4 regions of the Variovorax sp. P1_H2 genome follow, and region 1 is predicted to be linked to each of the others. Evidence: predicted binding sites of a transcription regulator. Region 1 holds the regulator's gene; each other region holds the start of a gene.
The links. Region 1 encodes sigma-54, which starts transcription at its own class of promoters, with help from an activator protein. Its sites were predicted from a motif close to TGGCANGNAANCTGCTTT; they were not measured.

Region 1 (4,207 bases):
ATCTGCGGCGGCGACTTCGAGACCACGGTCGAGCGCAGCCAGTGGGGCATCAACTGGGGCCTGGCCTTCGGCTTCGAGGACAAGGTCAGGCTGCTGGTGCAGGTCGAGGCGGTCAACATCCAGTGAAGCGGCGCGCGGGCCCGGGGCCCGCGGGTTCTACAGCAGGCTCTCCGGCGCCAGCGGCGCGAGCAGTTCCAGCATCACGCGGTCCCACAGGCCCGCGTCGGGCTCGACGGTGAGCACCGGGTCGGCACCGTCTTCCATCGTGACCCATTCGAGACCTTCGCTGCCTTCGGCAAAGCGCACCCGGTAGGCGCCCTGCTGCTTCAGCACGTCGAGCAGCTTGAGCATCTGCTGCGCCATCTCGGGGCTGGCGATGAAGAGGCCGATCTCGGTGTTGTGGTTGTCCGAGCGCGGGTCGAAGTTCATCGAACCCAGGAACAGCGCGCGGCGGTCGAAGATCGCCGCCTTCGCATGCAGCCGGCCGACCTGCGAGCCGAACAGCCCGAGCCGCACGCTGCGCTTGGTGCGCGCCGAGCTCAGCTCGTGGATCTCGACGCCGAGCCGCAGCATGTCGGGCCGGTAGCGCCGGTAGCCGGTGTGGACCAGCGGCTCGTCGGTGGCCGCGAGCGAATTGGTGACGACGCTGATCCGGACCCCGCGGCCGCGGACCTCGCGCATCACCTCGAGCCCGGCCTTGCCCGGGATCAGGTAGGGCGACACCAGCGTGACTTCGGAACGCGAGCGCCGCATCTGCTCGATCACGTTGTAGCGCACGCTGTCGACATCGAGCAGCGGCACGCCCCCGTAGGACACGGTCTTGCCGACCACGCGGTCGGGCGAGTCGGCATAGGCCTCGGCCAGGGTCCAGATCAGGTCGAGCCGGGCGCCGTCCTTCAGCTCCGGCCCCAGCGGCGCGTAGCCCAGGACGTCGTTCGGCGCCGGCGGCCGCGGCGCCGGGGTGTTGGCGGGGCCGGTGGCCTGCTCGAAGCGCCGCTGCAGTTCCTCGGGCGTCAGCGAGGAAGCGACCACGGTGCCGATCGGCCGCACGTAGGGGCTGTTCCAGTAGAGATCGAAGAGGCTGCCCAGGCGCTTCGCCAGCGCACCGGCGACGAAGGTGTCGATGTCCAGGAAGTTCGCGCCCGCGGTCCGCGCGAAATATTGGCTGCCGATGTTGCGCCCGCCCGCCACCGCCATCGCGCCGTCGGCGATGAAGAGCTTGTTGTGCATCCGGCGGTTGACGCGGTCGAAATCGAACAGCGAACTCGAGAAGCGCTGCACCATGCTGCCGCGCCCGGCCGGGAACGGATTGAACAGGCGCAGCTCGAGGTTCGGCGTCGCGGCCAGCGCCAGCAGCAGCTCGTCCTCGCCGGAGGTGTAGAGGTCGTCCATCAAGAGCCGCACGCGCACGCCGCGCAGCGCCGCGTCGCGCAGGCTGCGCAGGAAGTAGCGGCCGGTCTCGTCGTTCTCGATCTGGTAGTACTGGACGTCCAGCGTGCGCTCGGCGCGGCGCGCCAGCTGCAAGCGCGTGTCGAGCGCGAAGTCGCCGCCGGGCATCAGCCGGAAGCCGCTCAGGTCGGGATCGGGCGAGGAGGCCTTGGCGATCCGCCCCAGCGTGGTGGCCGCGGAGGCCGCGATCGCGCTCGATGGCTGGCGCTCGAACTCGGCCGGCAGCATGGCGCAGCCGCCGGCCAGCAGAGGCGCCGCCATCAGTGCCGCGCCGAGCCGCCGCCCGCGCACCGCCAGGCCCGCGCCGCGAGGCATCGCTAGAGTGCCTTGCGCAGATTGGCCGGCGCGATGCGCAGGGCCTCGCGGTATTTCGCCACCGTGCGGCGCGCGCATTCGATCCCCTGCTCCTTGAGCATTTCGGAGATCTGACTGTCCGACAGCGGCTTCTTGAGGTCCTCGGCGCTGACGAACTGCTTGATCAGCGCCCGCACCGCGGTGCTCGATGCATTGCCGCCGGTCTCGGTGCCAAGCGCCGAGCCGAAGAAGTACTTGAGCTCGACCGTGCCGTAGGGCGTCGCCATGTACTTGGCGGTGGTCACGCGGCTGATGGTCGACTCGTGCAGGCCGAGCTCGTCGGCGATCTCGCGCAGCACCAGCGGCCGCATCGCCAGCTCGCCGTGCACGAAGAAGCTCTTCTGCCGCTCGACGATCGCGTTCGACACCCGCAGGATGGTGTCGAAGCGCTGCTGGATGTTCTTGATGAACCAGCGCGCCTCCTGCAGCCGCTGCGACAGCGCCTGGCTGCCTTCGCCCTTGTGCTGCTTGAGCGCGCCGGCGTAGATGTCGTGCACGCGCAGCCGCGGCATGACCTCGGGGTTCAGCATGACGCGGAACTTGGTGTGGGTGCCGTTGCCGATGCGCGTGACGATCACGTCGGGGATCACGACGTTGCGTTCGACGTCGACGAAGCGGCGGCCGGGCTTGGGCTCGAGCCTGGCGATCAGCTGCAGGGCCGCGCGAACCTCTTCCTCGTTGCTGCGCGTGAGGGTCGCGAGCCGCTTGAAGTCGCGCCGCGCCAGCAGCTCCATCGGCTGCTTGCAGATCGCGATGGCCGTCTCGCGCACCTGCGCCTCGTCGGCGCTCTCGCCGGGATGCGCCAGCGCGCGCAGCTGGATCGTCAGGCACTCGCCGAGGTTGCGGGCGCCGACACCGACCGGCTCCAGGCTCTGCAGCAGGCCGAGCGCGACCTGGAAGTGGTGCACCAGGTCGTCGAACTGGTCGTTGTCGTCGCCGGCCAGGCCCGAAGCCAGGGCCGGCAGCGAATCCTCGAGGTAGCCGTCGTCGTTGAGCGACTCGATCAGGAAGCGCAGCGCGGCGCAATCGGTCTCGCTGAGCCGCAGGCCCAGCGCCTGCCGGTGCAGGAAGGATTGCAGCGACTCCTGGCTGCGCGCCAGCTCGGTGGCGTCGGTGCGCTCGTCGTCGCCCAGGTTGTTGGTGCGCGCCGGGGCGTCGCCGCCCCATTCGCTGTCGTCGGGCGCCAGGTCGACCGTGCCGTCGCCTTCCCAGTCGGGCTCGGCGTCGACGGCGTCGGCGGTGGCCGTCTCGGTTTCGGACGCGGCGACCGCGACTTCGGCCGGCGCCGACGGACCCGGCGCGAAATCGCCCTCGACTTCGGCCTGCCGATCCTCGTCGCGCACCGGCGCATCCGCCGATTCCAGGCCGAATTCCTCGCGCGCCGCCTCCTCGGCAGTGCGCTCGAGGAACGGGTTGTCGTCGAGCATCTGTTCGACTTCCTGGCTCAGCTCGAGCGTGGACAGTTGCAGCAGCCGGATCGACTGCTGCAGCTGCGGCGTGAGCGCCAGGTGCTGGGAGACGCGAAGCGAAAGCCCCTGCTTCATCGAGATTGGGCTCCTACATCCGGAAGTGTTCGCCCAGGTACACGCGCCGTACCTCGGTGTTGTCGACGATCTCCGAAGGCGTGCCTTGTGCCAGCACGTGCCCGTCGCTGATGATGAACGCGTGATCGCAGATGCCCAGCGTTTCACGCACGTTGTGGTCGGTGATGAGCACGCCGATGCCGCGCTCCTTCAGGAAGTTGATGATCCGCTGGATCTCGATCACGGCGATCGGGTCGATGCCCGCGAAGGGTTCGTCCAGCAGGATGAAGCGCGGCTGGGTCGCCAGRGCCCGCGCGATCTCGACCCGGCGGCGCTCGCCGCCGGACAGCGACAGCGCCGGCGAATCGCGCAGGTGGTCGACCCGCAGGTCGGCCAGCAGTTCGGCGAGACGCTCTTCCATGCGCGCCTTGCCGAGCGACACCATGCGGCCCTGCTCGTCGGGCTCGCTCTGCAGCTCGAGCACGGCGCGCACGTTTTCCTCGACCGTCAGCTTGCGGAAGATCGAGGCCTCCTGCGGCAGATAGCTCAGGCCCATGCGCGCGCGGCGATGGATCGGCATGTGGGCGATCGGCTCGCCGTCGATCATGATCTCGCCGGCGTCGGCCCGCACCAGCCCGACGATCATGTAGAAGGAGGTGGTCTTGCCGGCGCCGTTGGGGCCCAGCAGGCCGACCACTTCGCCCTTCTGCACGGCCAGCGACACGTCCTTGACGACCTTGCGGCTGCCATAGCTCTTTTGCAGGCTGCGCGCCTCCAGCCGGCTGCCCGGCTGGCCGTCGCTGGCACTGATTCCGGCTGCTTCGATCACTTCTTGAAGTCTCCGCCGAGCGTGGTGGTGGCACGCAGGCTATTGCCCGGCG
Region 2 (4,207 bases), on a different contig from region 1:
CAGGCGCTGGCCAGCGACCCGCAGACCGCCGGCGGCCTGCTGGTGAGCTGCGCGCCCGAGGTGGTCGATGCGGTGCTGGAGATCTTCCGCAGCGAAGGCTTCGGCGCCGCGGCGGCGATCGGCCATGTCGAAGCCGGTGCCGCGGGTTTGCGCATCCTGCCCTGAAGCCTCACGGTGCGCGCGGCCCCTGGCCGGGCGGCTCCAGCGCGACACCCAGCCGTTTCGCCAGCCGGATCAGGTTGGCGCGGTCGAGACCGAGCGACTGCGCCGCCGCCGCCCGGTTGAAGCCATGCGTCGCGAGCGCCGTGCGGACCCGCTCCCGCTTCAGCGCATCGACCGCGTCCTGAAGCAATTCGCCCTCTCGCCCGCTGCCGGCACTGTCCGGCCCGGCCACCGCGGCGCCGCCCGCGGCCGACAGTGCATCGGCGGGGTGCGCCTCTAGTTCGAGATCCTCCGCGCCCAGGCTCAGGATGCGCGGCCGCTGCGGGTGCCGGGCGCGCGCCTTCAGCACGCTGCGGCCGAGCAAGTGCTCCAGTTCGCGCACGTTGCCCGGCCAGCCATAGGCCAGCAGCGCCGCCTGCGCGCTCGGATCCAGCCGGGCGGCGCCGGCGCCGAGCCGGGAACGGTTCTCCTCGAGGAAGAAGCCGCTGAGCAGCAGCACGTCGCGGCCCCGCTCCCGCAACGGTGGCACACGCAGCGGATAGGCGCTCAGGCGGTGATAGAAGTCGGCCCGCAGCCGCCCGGCCCGCACCTCCTCGGCGAGATCGCGGTTGCTGGCCGCGATCAGGCGCACATCCACGCGGTGCTCGCGGTCGGAGCCCAGGCGCTGCAGCTGGCCGCTCTGCAGCACACGCAGCAGCTTGGCCTGCACCGGCATCGAGAGCTCGCCGACCTCGTCGAGAAACAGCGTGCCGCCGTCGGCCAGCTCGAACTTGCCCGGCCGGTCGCCGGTGGCGCCCGTGAAGGCGCCCTTCACGTGGCCGAAGAGTTCGCTCTCGACCAGCGTCTCGGGCAAGGCCGCGCAGTTGAGGCTGATCATCGGTCGCGCCGCCCGCGCCGAGCCGGCATGGATCGCCTCCGCGACCAGTTCCTTGCCGACGCCGGTCTCGCCCTGGATCAGCACCGACAGCTCGCTGCCGGCGACCAGCTGGATATCGGCCAGCAACTGGYRCATGGCCGCGCTGCGCCCGATCAGCTCGCGCGCCCGCGGCGCCGCGGCGAGCCTGAAGCCCTCCGCGCGCAKGCTCTCGAGCGCGACCCGGTTCTCGAGCTGCTCGATGCGGCCGGCCACGGTCACGATCGCTGCGGCCAGGTTCGCGAACAGCTGCAGCGCCGCCAGGTCTGCACGCGAGAAGCGGTCGGCCTGCAGCGCGTCGAGCGTCAGCAGGCCCCAGATCCGCTGGTTGAGCTGGATCGGGCAGCCGACGCAATCGTGCACGTCGAGGCCGCCGTGCACGCCCTCCACCAGGCCGTCGTACGGGTCCGGCAGCGGACTGTCGGACGGAAAGCGCAAGGGCCCGCCCGCTCCCAGCAGCGCAGCGAAGCGCGGGTGCTCGGCGATCCGGAAACGGCGGCCCAGCGTGTCGCGGCTCAAGCCATCGACCGCCAGCGGCAGCAGACTGCCGTCCTCCAGCCGAAGCAGCGCCGCCGCATCGCAGGGCAGCAGCAGGCGCAGCGACTGCAGCAGGCGGCGGTAGAGTTCCTCGCCGGGCAGGCCGGCGCCCATGTCCGCCAACAGCGGCGCAACCGCCTCGAGCAGCTTGTCGGCAGTCAGATGGACACGTTGATGAGTCATTGAGACACGATGTTAGCTGAGTCAAAAAGACACTGATCGCGCCAAGTCATTGATTTTCCTGGCGGGTGCGCCTGGAACGGGTATTGCAGTGCACAAGACATTCAATGTGCACTCCAGGAACCCTTCCATGCTGACCACCCAACAAAAGTCCATCGTCACCGCCACCGTGCCGCTGCTCGAAACCGGCGGCGAGGCGCTGACGACCCACTTCTACCGGATCATGCTCGGCGAGCATCCGGAAGTGCGGCCGCTCTTCAACCAGGCCCACCAGGCCAGCGGCGAACAGCCGCGTGCGCTCGCCAACGGCGTGCTGATGTACGCGAAGAACATCGACCGGCTCGAGGCGCTCGGCGATCTCGCCGGCCAGATCGTCAACAAGCACGTCGCGCTGCAGGTGCAGCCCGAGCACTATCCGATCGTCGGTGCCTGCCTGCTGCGCGCGATCCGCGAGGTGCTGGGCGCCGAGATCGCCACCGACGAGGTCATCGCCGCCTGGGCCGCCGCCTATGGCCAGCTTGCCGACATCCTGATCGGCGCCGAGAAGCAGGCCTACGACGAGCGCGCCGACGCGCCCGGCGGATGGCGCGGCGCCCGGTCGTTCACGGTGGTGAAGAAACAGGTCGAGAGCGAGGAGATCCATTCCTTCTATCTCGCGCCGACCGATGGCGGCCCGATCCTCGACTTCAAGCCCGGCCAGTACATCGGCCTGCGGCTGGTCGTCGACGGCAACGAGATCCGCCGCAACTACTCGCTGTCGGCGGCGCCGAACGGCAAGACCTACCGAATCAGCGTCAAGCGCGAAGCCGGCGGCCTGGCGTCCAACTACCTGCACGACCAGCTCGGCGAAGGCGGCACGGTCGAGCTGTTCCCGCCTGCGGGCGCCTTCACGCTGGAGGCCAGCGAGCGGCCGCTGGTGCTGATCAGCGGCGGCGTCGGCATCACGCCGACGCTGGCGATGCTCGAGGCCGCGCTGAAGACCTCGCGCGCGGTGCATTTCATCCATTGCGCACGCACCCGCGGCGTGCACGCCTTCCGCCAAGCCATCGATGCGCTGGCGCACAAGCACCCGCAGCTCGAGCGCTTCTATTGCTACGAGGAGGTGGCCAGGGACGCAGCGCAAACCGATGCACCGCACGCAGTGGGCCGGCTCGACGCCCAGAAGCTCGCACAGTGGCTGCCGGCGACGCGCGACATCGATGCCTACTTCCTCGGCCCGAAGCCCTTCATGCAGCAGGTGAAGAGCGCGCTTCGAACCCTGGGCGTGCCGGATCGGCAGGCCCGCTACGAGTTCTTCGGGCCGGCCTCGGCGCTCGAATAGGGCCTCTTCAGAACTTGAAGCCGGCGCCGAAGTAGGGACCGCCCAACGCGATCTTGCTGAGGACGCGGTCGTCGAACTTGTAGCTCAGGTAGCGATAGCCGAACTTCAGCGACACGGTGGGCGAATACCGGTAGCTGGCACCGGCCAAGGCCTGCCAGCTCGAGGTCGCACTGCCTTCACCCACATCCAGGTAGCCGAGCAGAGACCACTTGTCATTGAGCGGCATGAGGGCGCGCACGCCCACGATGCCGTTCCAGGCACCGCCCGAGTCCTCGATCTGGCCTCCCAGACCCCGCAGGCTCGGCGAGATGTTCACGTCGGCCTTGACATTGACGTAGCGGCCGCCGCCGAGCACGTCGACCGCCACCGGTCCGTTGAGCACGCGGTAGGTGCCGGCCAGGGTGTAGACCTGCTGCACGTAGTCGACGTCGTAGCCGCCCAGGAGCCCGCCGGCGACCTGATTGGAGACGCCGAGCTTGATGTACTGCATGTCGAGAAAGCCGCCCCAGTCGCCCTTGCGGGCCTCCAGCGTGCCCATGGCGCCGAATTCAAGCGCCTTCAGCAGGGTCATGGAATTCACCGAGACGGTGCTGCCGGGCAGCGGGCCGAACTTGAAGTCCGAGCGGACACCGGCCGTCCACAGATAGGGCACGAATTCGAACTGCCAGTCGTTGGTCGATGGAATGTTCTGGGCCGCCACCGGCAGGCAGGCCAGCGTGGCGCCGAGGCCGCAGAAGGTGAAGAGGAAGGACCTCGCCGGGAACCGGCCGTGCAGGGTTGGACGCATCGTGTTCGTGGCCTCAGTTGAATTTTGAGCACGACATGATAGGGCCCGGCGGCTACCCGCGAGGCGACATTCGCGGCCGAACGCGATGCTCAAGCGGAGCCCGGCGCCGAGGCCCCGACCGGCAGCCGGTCGATGATCAGCCGGGCCATCGGCGACGGCGTGCGCCCGTTCAGCGTCACGATGCCCATCTCGGACGCGGTGGGCACCAGGCCCTTGACCTCCAGCGCCCGCAGCTGGCCGTCCTCGACCTCCTTCGCCACCGCCGCGTGCGGTGCAGCGAGCACGGAGTCGCATTCGAGCGCGATGG
Region 3 (4,207 bases), on a different contig from region 1:
GGGTATGTTTCTTGCGTGAGACGCGGCCAAGGTTGTTGCGTTGTCAGGGCGTCCGTTCCTGGTGCGTTTCCTGGCTCGATGCAACAGGTCCGGTGTCGCACGAGAACGGGACTCCCATGATGAAGATGCAAGCGATTGAAGCTCGACGCGAGCTCGATGCGGTCTACGAGGTCAGCAAGACGCTGGCCACTTCGCTGGATGTCGCCAAGACCTTCCGCGAAGCCTTGAACTATCTGCTGCACGCCTTCGACTGGCGCCGCGCCTTTGTCGTGCTTGCCGAGCCCGATGGCAAGCTGCACGGCCTCTGTGCGGTCGGCCTCTCGCGCGAGGAGCAGGGACGTCTGCGCTTCGCGCCCGGCGAAGGCATCGTGGGCCGCGTCTACGCGAGCGGCATGCCGGCCATGGTGCCCGACGTGTGCGCCGAACCCCTGTTCCTCAACCGCACAGGGGGCGCCGACCAGATGCCGGGTGCCACCGTCGCGATGCTCGGCATGCCTATTCGCGCGGACCGCCGCACCGTGGGCGTTCTCGCCATCGATTGTCTCAATCCCGGCGAGCGGCGCGTCTTCGCGGATGAGCTGCAGCTGCTCAAGATGGTGGCCACGCTGATGGGCCAGGCGTTGCTGCTGCATCGCAGTGTCAGTGCCGCGCACGACGCCATGCAGGACGAGGTGCGCCGCATGCACAAGGTGCTCAAGCCCGGCCGCCAGCTCGACCAGGTGGTGGGCGTCTCGGCGCCGATGCAGGAAGTGTTCGAGCAGGTCCACCAGGTCGCGCCGGCGCGCACCACCGTGCTGCTGCGCGGCGAAAGCGGCACCGGCAAGGAGGTGATCGCGCGAGCCATCCACAACCTCTCTCCGCGCAGGCGCGAAGCCTTCGTGCGCGTCAACTGCGCGGCGCTCACCGAGTCGCTGCTGGAGAGCGAGCTGTTCGGCCACGAGAAGGGCGCTTTCACCGGCGCCCAGGGCCAGCGCAAGGGGCGCTTCGAGATGGCGCACGGCGGGACCCTGTTTCTCGATGAGATCGGCGATATTTCGGCTTCGTTCCAGGCCAAGCTGCTGCGCGTGCTGCAGGAGCGCGAATTCGAGCGCGTGGGCGGCAATGCGGCGGTGAAGGTCGACGTCCGGCTGATTCTCGCCACCAACCGGAATCTCGAGCGCATGGTGCAGGCCGGCGAGTTTCGCGCCGACCTGTACTACCGCATCAATGTGGTCAGCATCCAGTTGCCGCCGCTGCGCGAACGGCGCGGGGATATTCCGGCCATGGCGCAGCATTTTCTGGAGCGCTTCAATCGCGAGAACTCGCGCAACACCCGATTCGACGCGGCGGCGATGCGCGTGCTGACCAGCTGCTACTGGCCGGGCAACGTGCGCGAACTCGAGAACTGCGTGGAGCGCACGGCCACCATGTCGCACGGCGAAATCATCACCGACCTCGCCTTTCCGTGCCAGGGAAACCGCTGCCTGACCCAGGTGCTGCATCACATCGATCGGGAAGACGCCGTGCGGCCCAGCCGCCTGGCCGATATTCCCGTCACCGAAGTGCCGATGGCGCCGCCGCGTTCCGGCGCCGACGTCGCGACACCGGGGGCGGCCGAGCCGGTGCCGGTATCCGCCGCCTCCGATGGCGAAGCCGGCGCCGCGCAGGGCATCCCGCCCAAGCCAGCGGCCCAGCCGGCCGACGATGGCAAACCCGAAGGCGAGCACGAACGCCTGATCTGGGCGATGGAGCATTCCGGCTGGGTCCAGGCCAAGGCCGCGCGGCTGCTGAAGATCTCGCCGCGCCAGATGGGCTACGCGCTGCGCAAGCACGAGATCGAGGTGCGCAAGTTCTGAGCGACCGCGGAAACACGCCCGTCGACAGATAGCGGTCGCCGCGGTCGCACGCCACGAACACGATGGTGGCGTTTTGCACCTGCTCGCTGATCCGCAGCGCGAGCCAGCAGGCGCCGGGCGTGCAGTGTGGCCTTTGTCGCATCACTGACAGTGCCTGGCGCAATTGTGGGAGCTGTCGTGTACGACACACCCGACAAATCGTTCAGACCATTGATTTGAAAGGACTTTTTGCATGGCATGAATTTGGCTTTAAGACCCTCATGCGGCCACCGTCGGTCGCGAGAAAAGGTCACCATGCAAGCCAGTACGCACGCCGGTTCCATGCCAGCCATGACCTATGTCGGCATCGGCCAGATCAAACCCCTCGGCGCCGCGATCGCGCTGCCTGAAACCGGAGGCGGCTGCGGCACCTCCGGCGGCGAAGGCAAGGCCAGTTGCGGCAGCTCCGGCGGGCCCGACGACATGCCGCAGGAGATCTGGGACAAGGTGAAGAACCATCCCTGCTATTCCGAGGAAGCGCATCACCACTATGCGCGCATGCACGTGGCGGTCGCGCCGGCCTGCAACATCCAGTGCAACTACTGCAACCGCAAGTACGACTGCAGCAACGAGTCGCGCCCCGGCGTCGTGTCGCAGAAGCTTACGCCGGAACAGGCCGTGAAGAAGGTCGTCGCGGTGGCCAGCGAGATTCCGCAGATGACGGTGCTGGGCATCGCCGGCCCCGGCGACTCGCTCGCGAGTCCGAAGAAGACCTTCGAGACCTTCCGGATGCTGCAGGAGCAGGCACCCGACATCAAGCTGTGCCTGTCGACCAACGGCCTGGCGCTGCCCGACCTGGTCGACGAGATCTGCAAATACAACATCGACCACGTCACGATCACCATCAACATGGTCGACCCGGTGGTCGGCGCCAAGATCTATCCGTGGATCTTCTGGGAGCACAAGCGCGTGACCGGCGTCGAGGCCGCACGCATCCTGCACGAGCGGCAGATGCTGGGCCTCGAGATGCTCACCGCGCGCGGCGTGCTGACCAAGATCAACTCGGTGCTGATCCCCGGCATCAACGACGAGCACCTGATCGAGGTCAACCGCGAGGTGAAGAAGCGCGGCGCCTTCCTGCACAACATCATGCCGCTCATCTCGGAGGCCGAGCACGGCACGCACTTCGGGCTGACCGGCCAGCGCGGCCCGAGCGCGCAGGAACTCAAGGCCGTGCAGGACGCCTGCATGGGCGGCGCCAACCTGATGCGCCACTGCCGCCAGTGCCGCGCCGACGCGGTCGGCCTGCTGGGCGAGGACCGCAGCGAGGAGTTCACGCTCGACAAGATCGAAGAGATGGAAGTGGTCTACGACCTCGACCGTCGCCGCGCCTACCAGGACAAGGTCGAGGTCGAACGCCAGGCGCAGTTCGCCGCCAAGCGCGAGGCGCTGGCCGAAGCGGCAGCCATCGACGTGGCCGACGACCTGAAGGTGCTGGTCGCCGTCGCGACCAAGGGCGGCGGCCGCGTGAACGAGCACTTCGGCCACGTCACCGAGTTCCAGATCTTCGAGGTTTCTGCGGGCGAAGCGCTGTTCGTGGGCCATCGCCGCGTCGACCTCTATTGCCAGGGCGGCTTCGGCGACGACGAGCAGTTGCCGTCGGTGGTGCGCGCCATCAACGACTGCCACGCCGTGCTGGTCGCCAAGATCGGCGCCTGCCCGAAGGACGAACTGGCCCAGGCCGGCATCGAGCCGGTCGACCAGTACGTCGGCGAGTTCATCGAGAAGGCGGCCCTGGCCTGGTTCAACGACTACCGCGGCCGCATCGCCAGCGGCGCCGTCGTGCACCAGGACCGCGGCGACGCGCAGATCCGTCAGGGCGCCTTCACGGGTCTTGCCGAAGCGGCCTGAAATCCTTCCAGCCATCCCCCCTCAGGAGAGCCACATGTCACTCAAGATCATCGCGTCCACCTGCACCGGCTGCTCTGCCTGCGAGCCGGAATGCCCCAACGTCGCCATCCGCGAGAAGAACGGCGTCTTCATCATCGACCCGGCCAAGTGCACCGAGTGCGAAGGCCACTTCGACGACCCGCAATGCGTCGCCGTGTGCCCGGTCGACGGCTGCATCGTTGCGGCATGAGAACCACCCGGGTCTTCGCGCATTTGCTTCCCCCATTCCTTGTGACCCCTGGAGACGATTCGCCATGCTGCCCAAGCTGACCATCACCCCCGCCGCCGAGAAATTCATGCGCCGCATCGTGCGCTATTCCGGCCTTCCCGACGGCGCGGGTTTCCACCTGACCGTGAGCGCCGGCGGCTGCTCGGGCTACAACTCGGAGTTCAGCGCGCAAGCCGCGCCGCAGCCGGGCGATGAAACGCTGGAGTTCAACGGA
Region 4 (4,207 bases), on a different contig from region 1:
GACTGAGCCCCTCGGCTACATGACCGTGGCGTGCGGATGCCGCGGGTGGGCCAGCGTGTCGGCGATCAGGCGCAGCGCACGGTCGCATTCGTCGCGCGGCATCGGTCCGCCCAGGCAGATCCGTACCGCCTCGGGCGGTGAGCCGTCGGTCGAGAAGGCCGCGCTGGCGACCACGCCGACGTTCTGCGAGCGCAGGTAGGAGGCGAACTCCACCGTGCTCCAGGCCGAGCTCAGCGGCAGCCACAGGTGGAAGCCTTCGCTCTGCGCGGCGATGCCGTGCGCCCCCAGGTGGCGGGCCGCCAGCGCCTGGCGCACGCCCGACTCGTTGCGGATCGCCTGCAGCATCGCGTCGGCGGTGCCGTCCTCCACCCACAGCGTGGCCAGTGCGTTGGTGATCGGCGAGGCCATCACGGTGGTGGCGCGCAGTGCGCCGGCCAGCCGCTGCGACTGCCGCGCGCCCGGCGACCGCACGTAGGCGCTGCGCAGCCCCGCGCCCAGCGTTTTCGAGAAGCCGGTGATGTAGTAGGTCAGCTCCGGCGCCAGGGTGGCGATCGCGGGCGGGACCTGGCGCGGCAGCAGGGCGTAGGCGTCGTCCTCGATGATCGGGATCGCGTAGCGCAGCGCGATGTCGGCCAGGGCCTCGCGCCGGGCGCGCGAAATGGTGGCGGTGGTCGGGTTGTTGAGCGTCGGGTTGCAATAGAGCGCCTTGGGCTTTAGCGTCTTGCAGGCGTGCTCGAAGGATTCGCCCATCGGGCCTTCCTCGTCGAGCGGCAGCGCGTGCAGCTGGATGCCCAGCTGCGTGGCGATCGCCTTCACGCCCGGATAGGTCAGCGCCTCGACGCAGATCAGCTCGCCCGGCCGCGCCAGCTGCGAGAACAGCGCGGTCAGCACGCTGTGGATGCCCGGGCAGACCAGCATCTGGTCGAGCCGGCAGTCGGGCACCCTGGGGCGGATCCATTGCATGCCGGCCTCGCGGTCGCGCGCAGAGCCGCCGAAGTCCTGGTAGCGCAGCAGCTCGTACAGGCCGGCCTCGGCCATCACGCGGCTGGCCGACTGGCGCATGCGTTCGATGAGCGCCGCATCCTGCGGCTCGGGCGGCAGGTTCATCGTCATTTCGGCGCCGCCGCCACCGCGCAGCGGCAGGCTCGGACTGACGCCGCGGATGAAGCTGCCGCTGCCCGAGCGCGAATCGATCAATCCGCGCTTGCGCGCTTCGGCATAGCCGCGCGCCACGGTCGTGTAGTTGAGCCGCAGTTCCGCCGCCAGGTCGCGCAGCGTCGGCAACTGGTCGCGCGCGCTCAGGCGCCCGGTCCGGATGTCGTCGGCAATCAGGTCGGCGAGCAGCAGATAGGCCGGCTTGGGGCTGGCCTCGAGGCGCTTCTGCCAGTGCTGGGTGAGTTTGTTCATGGCGGAATTGATCGTATGGGTTGATTGCATCGATGGCCGGGGATGAATGCACGAAACGTGCCGGTCCCGCTGCTTCCGGTCGCACGGATCCCGTGCATCGGGCACCGTTGATCGGGTGCATTGATTGCATGAAAAGTGCATCAATCGAGTGCGAAAAGCGGTGCTTCCGGCGCTCCCGGCAGGCCCGGAACAGGGCCTCGAAGTTTTTTTCAGCCCCGCATCGCGCACAGCGCCTGATTGATCGTGCATTGATCGCATGAAGGGCCACCGGCGATGGCACAGCGCATGCGAAAGAAGAGGGCGCGCAACACCTTTCATTCATCCTCATTTCGGAGCAAGCATGCCCAAAGTCACCCACGCACCCCACGCCACCGGCGATTTCCTCGTCGATTACGAAGAGAAGGTCTTCGAGGACGTGAAAGCCGATCCGGGCGAGAAGGCCCTGGTCACCTTCCACACGGTCGCGTTCGAAGGCTCGATCGGCTTCGTGAACCTGCTGCAGGCCACGCGCCTGAAGCGCAAGGGTTTCGAGACCACCATCCTGCTGTACGGCCCGGGCGTGACGCTGGGTGTCCAGCGCGGCTTCCCGACGCTCGGCGACGAAGCCTTCCCGGGCCACCAGAACTTCAACAAGCAGCTCGTCAAGTTCATGGAGGAAGGCGGCAAGGTCTACGCCTGCCGCTTCGCGCTGCAGGCGCTCTACGGCCATGGCGAGGGCTCGCTGATCCCCGGCATCGTGCCGATCAACCCGCTCGACGTGCTGGACATCGTGCTGCTGCACCGCAAGGCCAACGCCTTCATCCTCGACACCTGGACGCTGTAAGGCGAGCGCCATGACGACGAGCTCCTTCTCGCCGCGCAGCGTGCGGGCCGCCGCGGTCCAGATCGCGCCGGACTTCGACGACCCGGACGGCACCCTGGCCCGGGTCTGCGAAGCGATCGACGAGGCCGCGGGCAAGGGCGCGCGGATCGTGGTCTTTCCCGAGACCTTCGTGCCGTACTACCCCTACTTCTCCTTCGTGCAGCCGCCGGTGCTCCAGGGCCCTGCGCACCTGCGGCTGATGGAGCGCGCGGTGGTGGTGCCGGGGCCGGTCACGGCCGCCGTGGCCGAGCGGGCCCGGGCCTGCGGGGTCGTGGTGGTGCTCGGCGTCAACGAGCGCGACCATGGCAGCCTCTACAACACCCAGCTGGTGTTCGATGCCGACGGCACGCTGGCGCTCAAGCGCCGGAAGATCACGCCGACGTACCACGAACGCATGGTCTGGGGCCAGGGCGACGGCGCCGGGCTCCGGGTGGTCGACACGGCCGTCGGCCGGGTCGGCGCGCTGGCCTGCTGGGAGCACTACAACCCGCTGGCGCGCTACAGCCTGATGGCCCAGCACGAAGAGATCCACTGCGCCCAGTTCCCGGGCTCGCTGGTCGGCCCGATCTTCGCGGAGCAGATGGAAGTGGCGATCCGGCACCACGCGCTGGAGTCGGGCTGCTTCGTGATCAATGCCACCGGCTGGCTGACCGACGCCCAGATCGCCGCCGTCACGCCCGATGCGGGCCTGCAGAAGGCGCTGCGCGGCGGCTGCCACACCGCGATCGTCTCGCCCGAGGGCAAGCACCTCGCGCCGCCGCTGACCGAAGGCGAGGGCATGGTGATCGCCGACCTCGACATGGCGCTGATCAGCAAGCGCAAACGGATGATGGATTCGGTCGGCCACTACGCGCGGCCCGAATTGCTGAGTCTGGCCATCAACGACCGTCCCGCGGCGACCACCTTCGCGATGCCCGCGGCCGCCGCCGAATCTTCAACCCTCGCCCACGGGAGCCTCCATGACCACGATCGCCCATCCAGCCGCGCCAGCGAGCCGCCAACTGATGACCGAGCTGCAGTCCTTCGGGTTGCGGCTGGATGATCCGAGTGCCGGGGCGGCCAGCCGCCGCGGCGGCGCCGGCCCCTCGGACCACAAGGCCGTGACGGTCGACGGGCACACGATCATGGTGCCGGTCCATACCTCGACGGCCTGGAACTCGCCCTTCACGGCGCAGGCGCCCGACGCCGAGGGCCGCAGCACGCTGACGCGCGGCAGCATCCCGATCGCCAGCATCAGCTTTCCGAAGCAGCCACGCTTCTATGCCATGCAGACCTTCGACGGCGTGCCGTACGCGCACATCGCGACCCTGCACGGCAGCGACGTGCTGGCGACCACCGTGCTGCAGACCTGCATCCGCTACGAGAGCCGGCGCAAGAGCTGTAAGTTCTGCGCGATCGGCCAGTCGCTGGCGGCCGGCCGGACCATCGCGCGCAAGACGCCCGAGCAGCTCGCCGAGGTCGCCCGCGCCGCCGTGCTGCTCGACGGCGTGAAGCACATGGTGCTGACCACCGGCACGCCGAACGCCACCGACCGCGGCGCGCAGATCTTGTGCGAGAGCGCCTTCGCGATCAAGGCGGCGGTCGACCTGCCGATCCAGGGCCAGTGCGAGCCGCCCGACGACGACCGCTGGTTCCGCCGCATGCAGGTGGCCGGCATCGACACGCTCGGCATGCACCTGGAAGCGGTGACGCCCGAGGTTCGCGAACGCATCATGCCCGGCAAGGCGAGCGTGCCGGTGTCGCGCTACACGAGCGCCTTCGAGGCCGCGGTCGGCGTCTTCGGCCGCGGCCAGGTCAGCACCTACATCCTGGCCGGCCTGGGCGACACGCGCGAGGCGATCCTGGAGACCTGCGCGCGCCTGCTGTCGCTCGGCGTCTATCCCTTCGTGGTGCCCTTCGTGCCGATCAGCGGCACGCCGCTGGAGGACCATCCGGCCC

Region 2: the regulator sigma-54 is predicted to act here: its motif matches at 1,868-1,885, upstream of hmpA (NO-inducible flavohemoprotein).
Region 3: the regulator sigma-54 is predicted to act here: its motif matches at 2,069-2,086, upstream of nifB (nitrogenase cofactor biosynthesis protein NifB).
Region 4: the regulator sigma-54 is predicted to act here: its motif matches at 1,532-1,549, upstream of AC1D2E_RS14005 (MSMEG_0572/Sll0783 family nitrogen starvation response protein).

What each region holds. Positions count from the first base shown of each region.
Region 1 is NZ_JBFUCJ010000157.1:5,791-9,997, forward strand. It holds gene AC1D2E_RS32260 (YceI family protein) at 1-126, shown strand, start outside; gene AC1D2E_RS32265 (phospholipase D family protein) at 157-1,764, opposite strand; gene AC1D2E_RS32270 (RNA polymerase factor sigma-54) at 1,767-3,347, opposite strand; gene lptB (LPS export ABC transporter ATP-binding protein) at 3,361-4,155, opposite strand; gene lptA (lipopolysaccharide transport periplasmic protein LptA) at 4,152-4,207, opposite strand, start outside.
Region 2 is NZ_JBFUCJ010000033.1:9,841-14,047, reverse strand. It holds gene selD (selenide, water dikinase SelD) at 1-165, shown strand, start outside; gene norR (nitric oxide reductase transcriptional regulator NorR) at 170-1,795, opposite strand; gene hmpA (NO-inducible flavohemoprotein) at 1,923-3,113, shown strand; gene AC1D2E_RS13905 (porin family protein) at 3,121-3,900, opposite strand; gene AC1D2E_RS13900 (LysR family transcriptional regulator) at 3,990-4,207, opposite strand, start outside.
Region 3 is NZ_JBFUCJ010000001.1:155,277-159,483, forward strand. It holds gene nifA (nif-specific transcriptional activator NifA) at 117-1,835, shown strand; partial or broken gene AC1D2E_RS00790 (cysteine synthase B) at 1,843-1,950, opposite strand; gene nifB (nitrogenase cofactor biosynthesis protein NifB) at 2,130-3,725, shown strand; gene AC1D2E_RS00800 (4Fe-4S binding protein) at 3,760-3,954, shown strand; gene AC1D2E_RS00805 (HesB/IscA family protein) at 4,019-4,207, shown strand, end outside.
Region 4 is NZ_JBFUCJ010000033.1:31,738-35,944, forward strand. It holds gene AC1D2E_RS14000 (aminotransferase-like domain-containing protein) at 16-1,407, opposite strand; gene AC1D2E_RS14005 (MSMEG_0572/Sll0783 family nitrogen starvation response protein) at 1,748-2,230, shown strand; gene AC1D2E_RS14010 (Nit6803 family nitrilase) at 2,241-3,311, shown strand; gene AC1D2E_RS14015 (MSMEG_0568 family radical SAM protein) at 3,274-4,207, shown strand, end outside.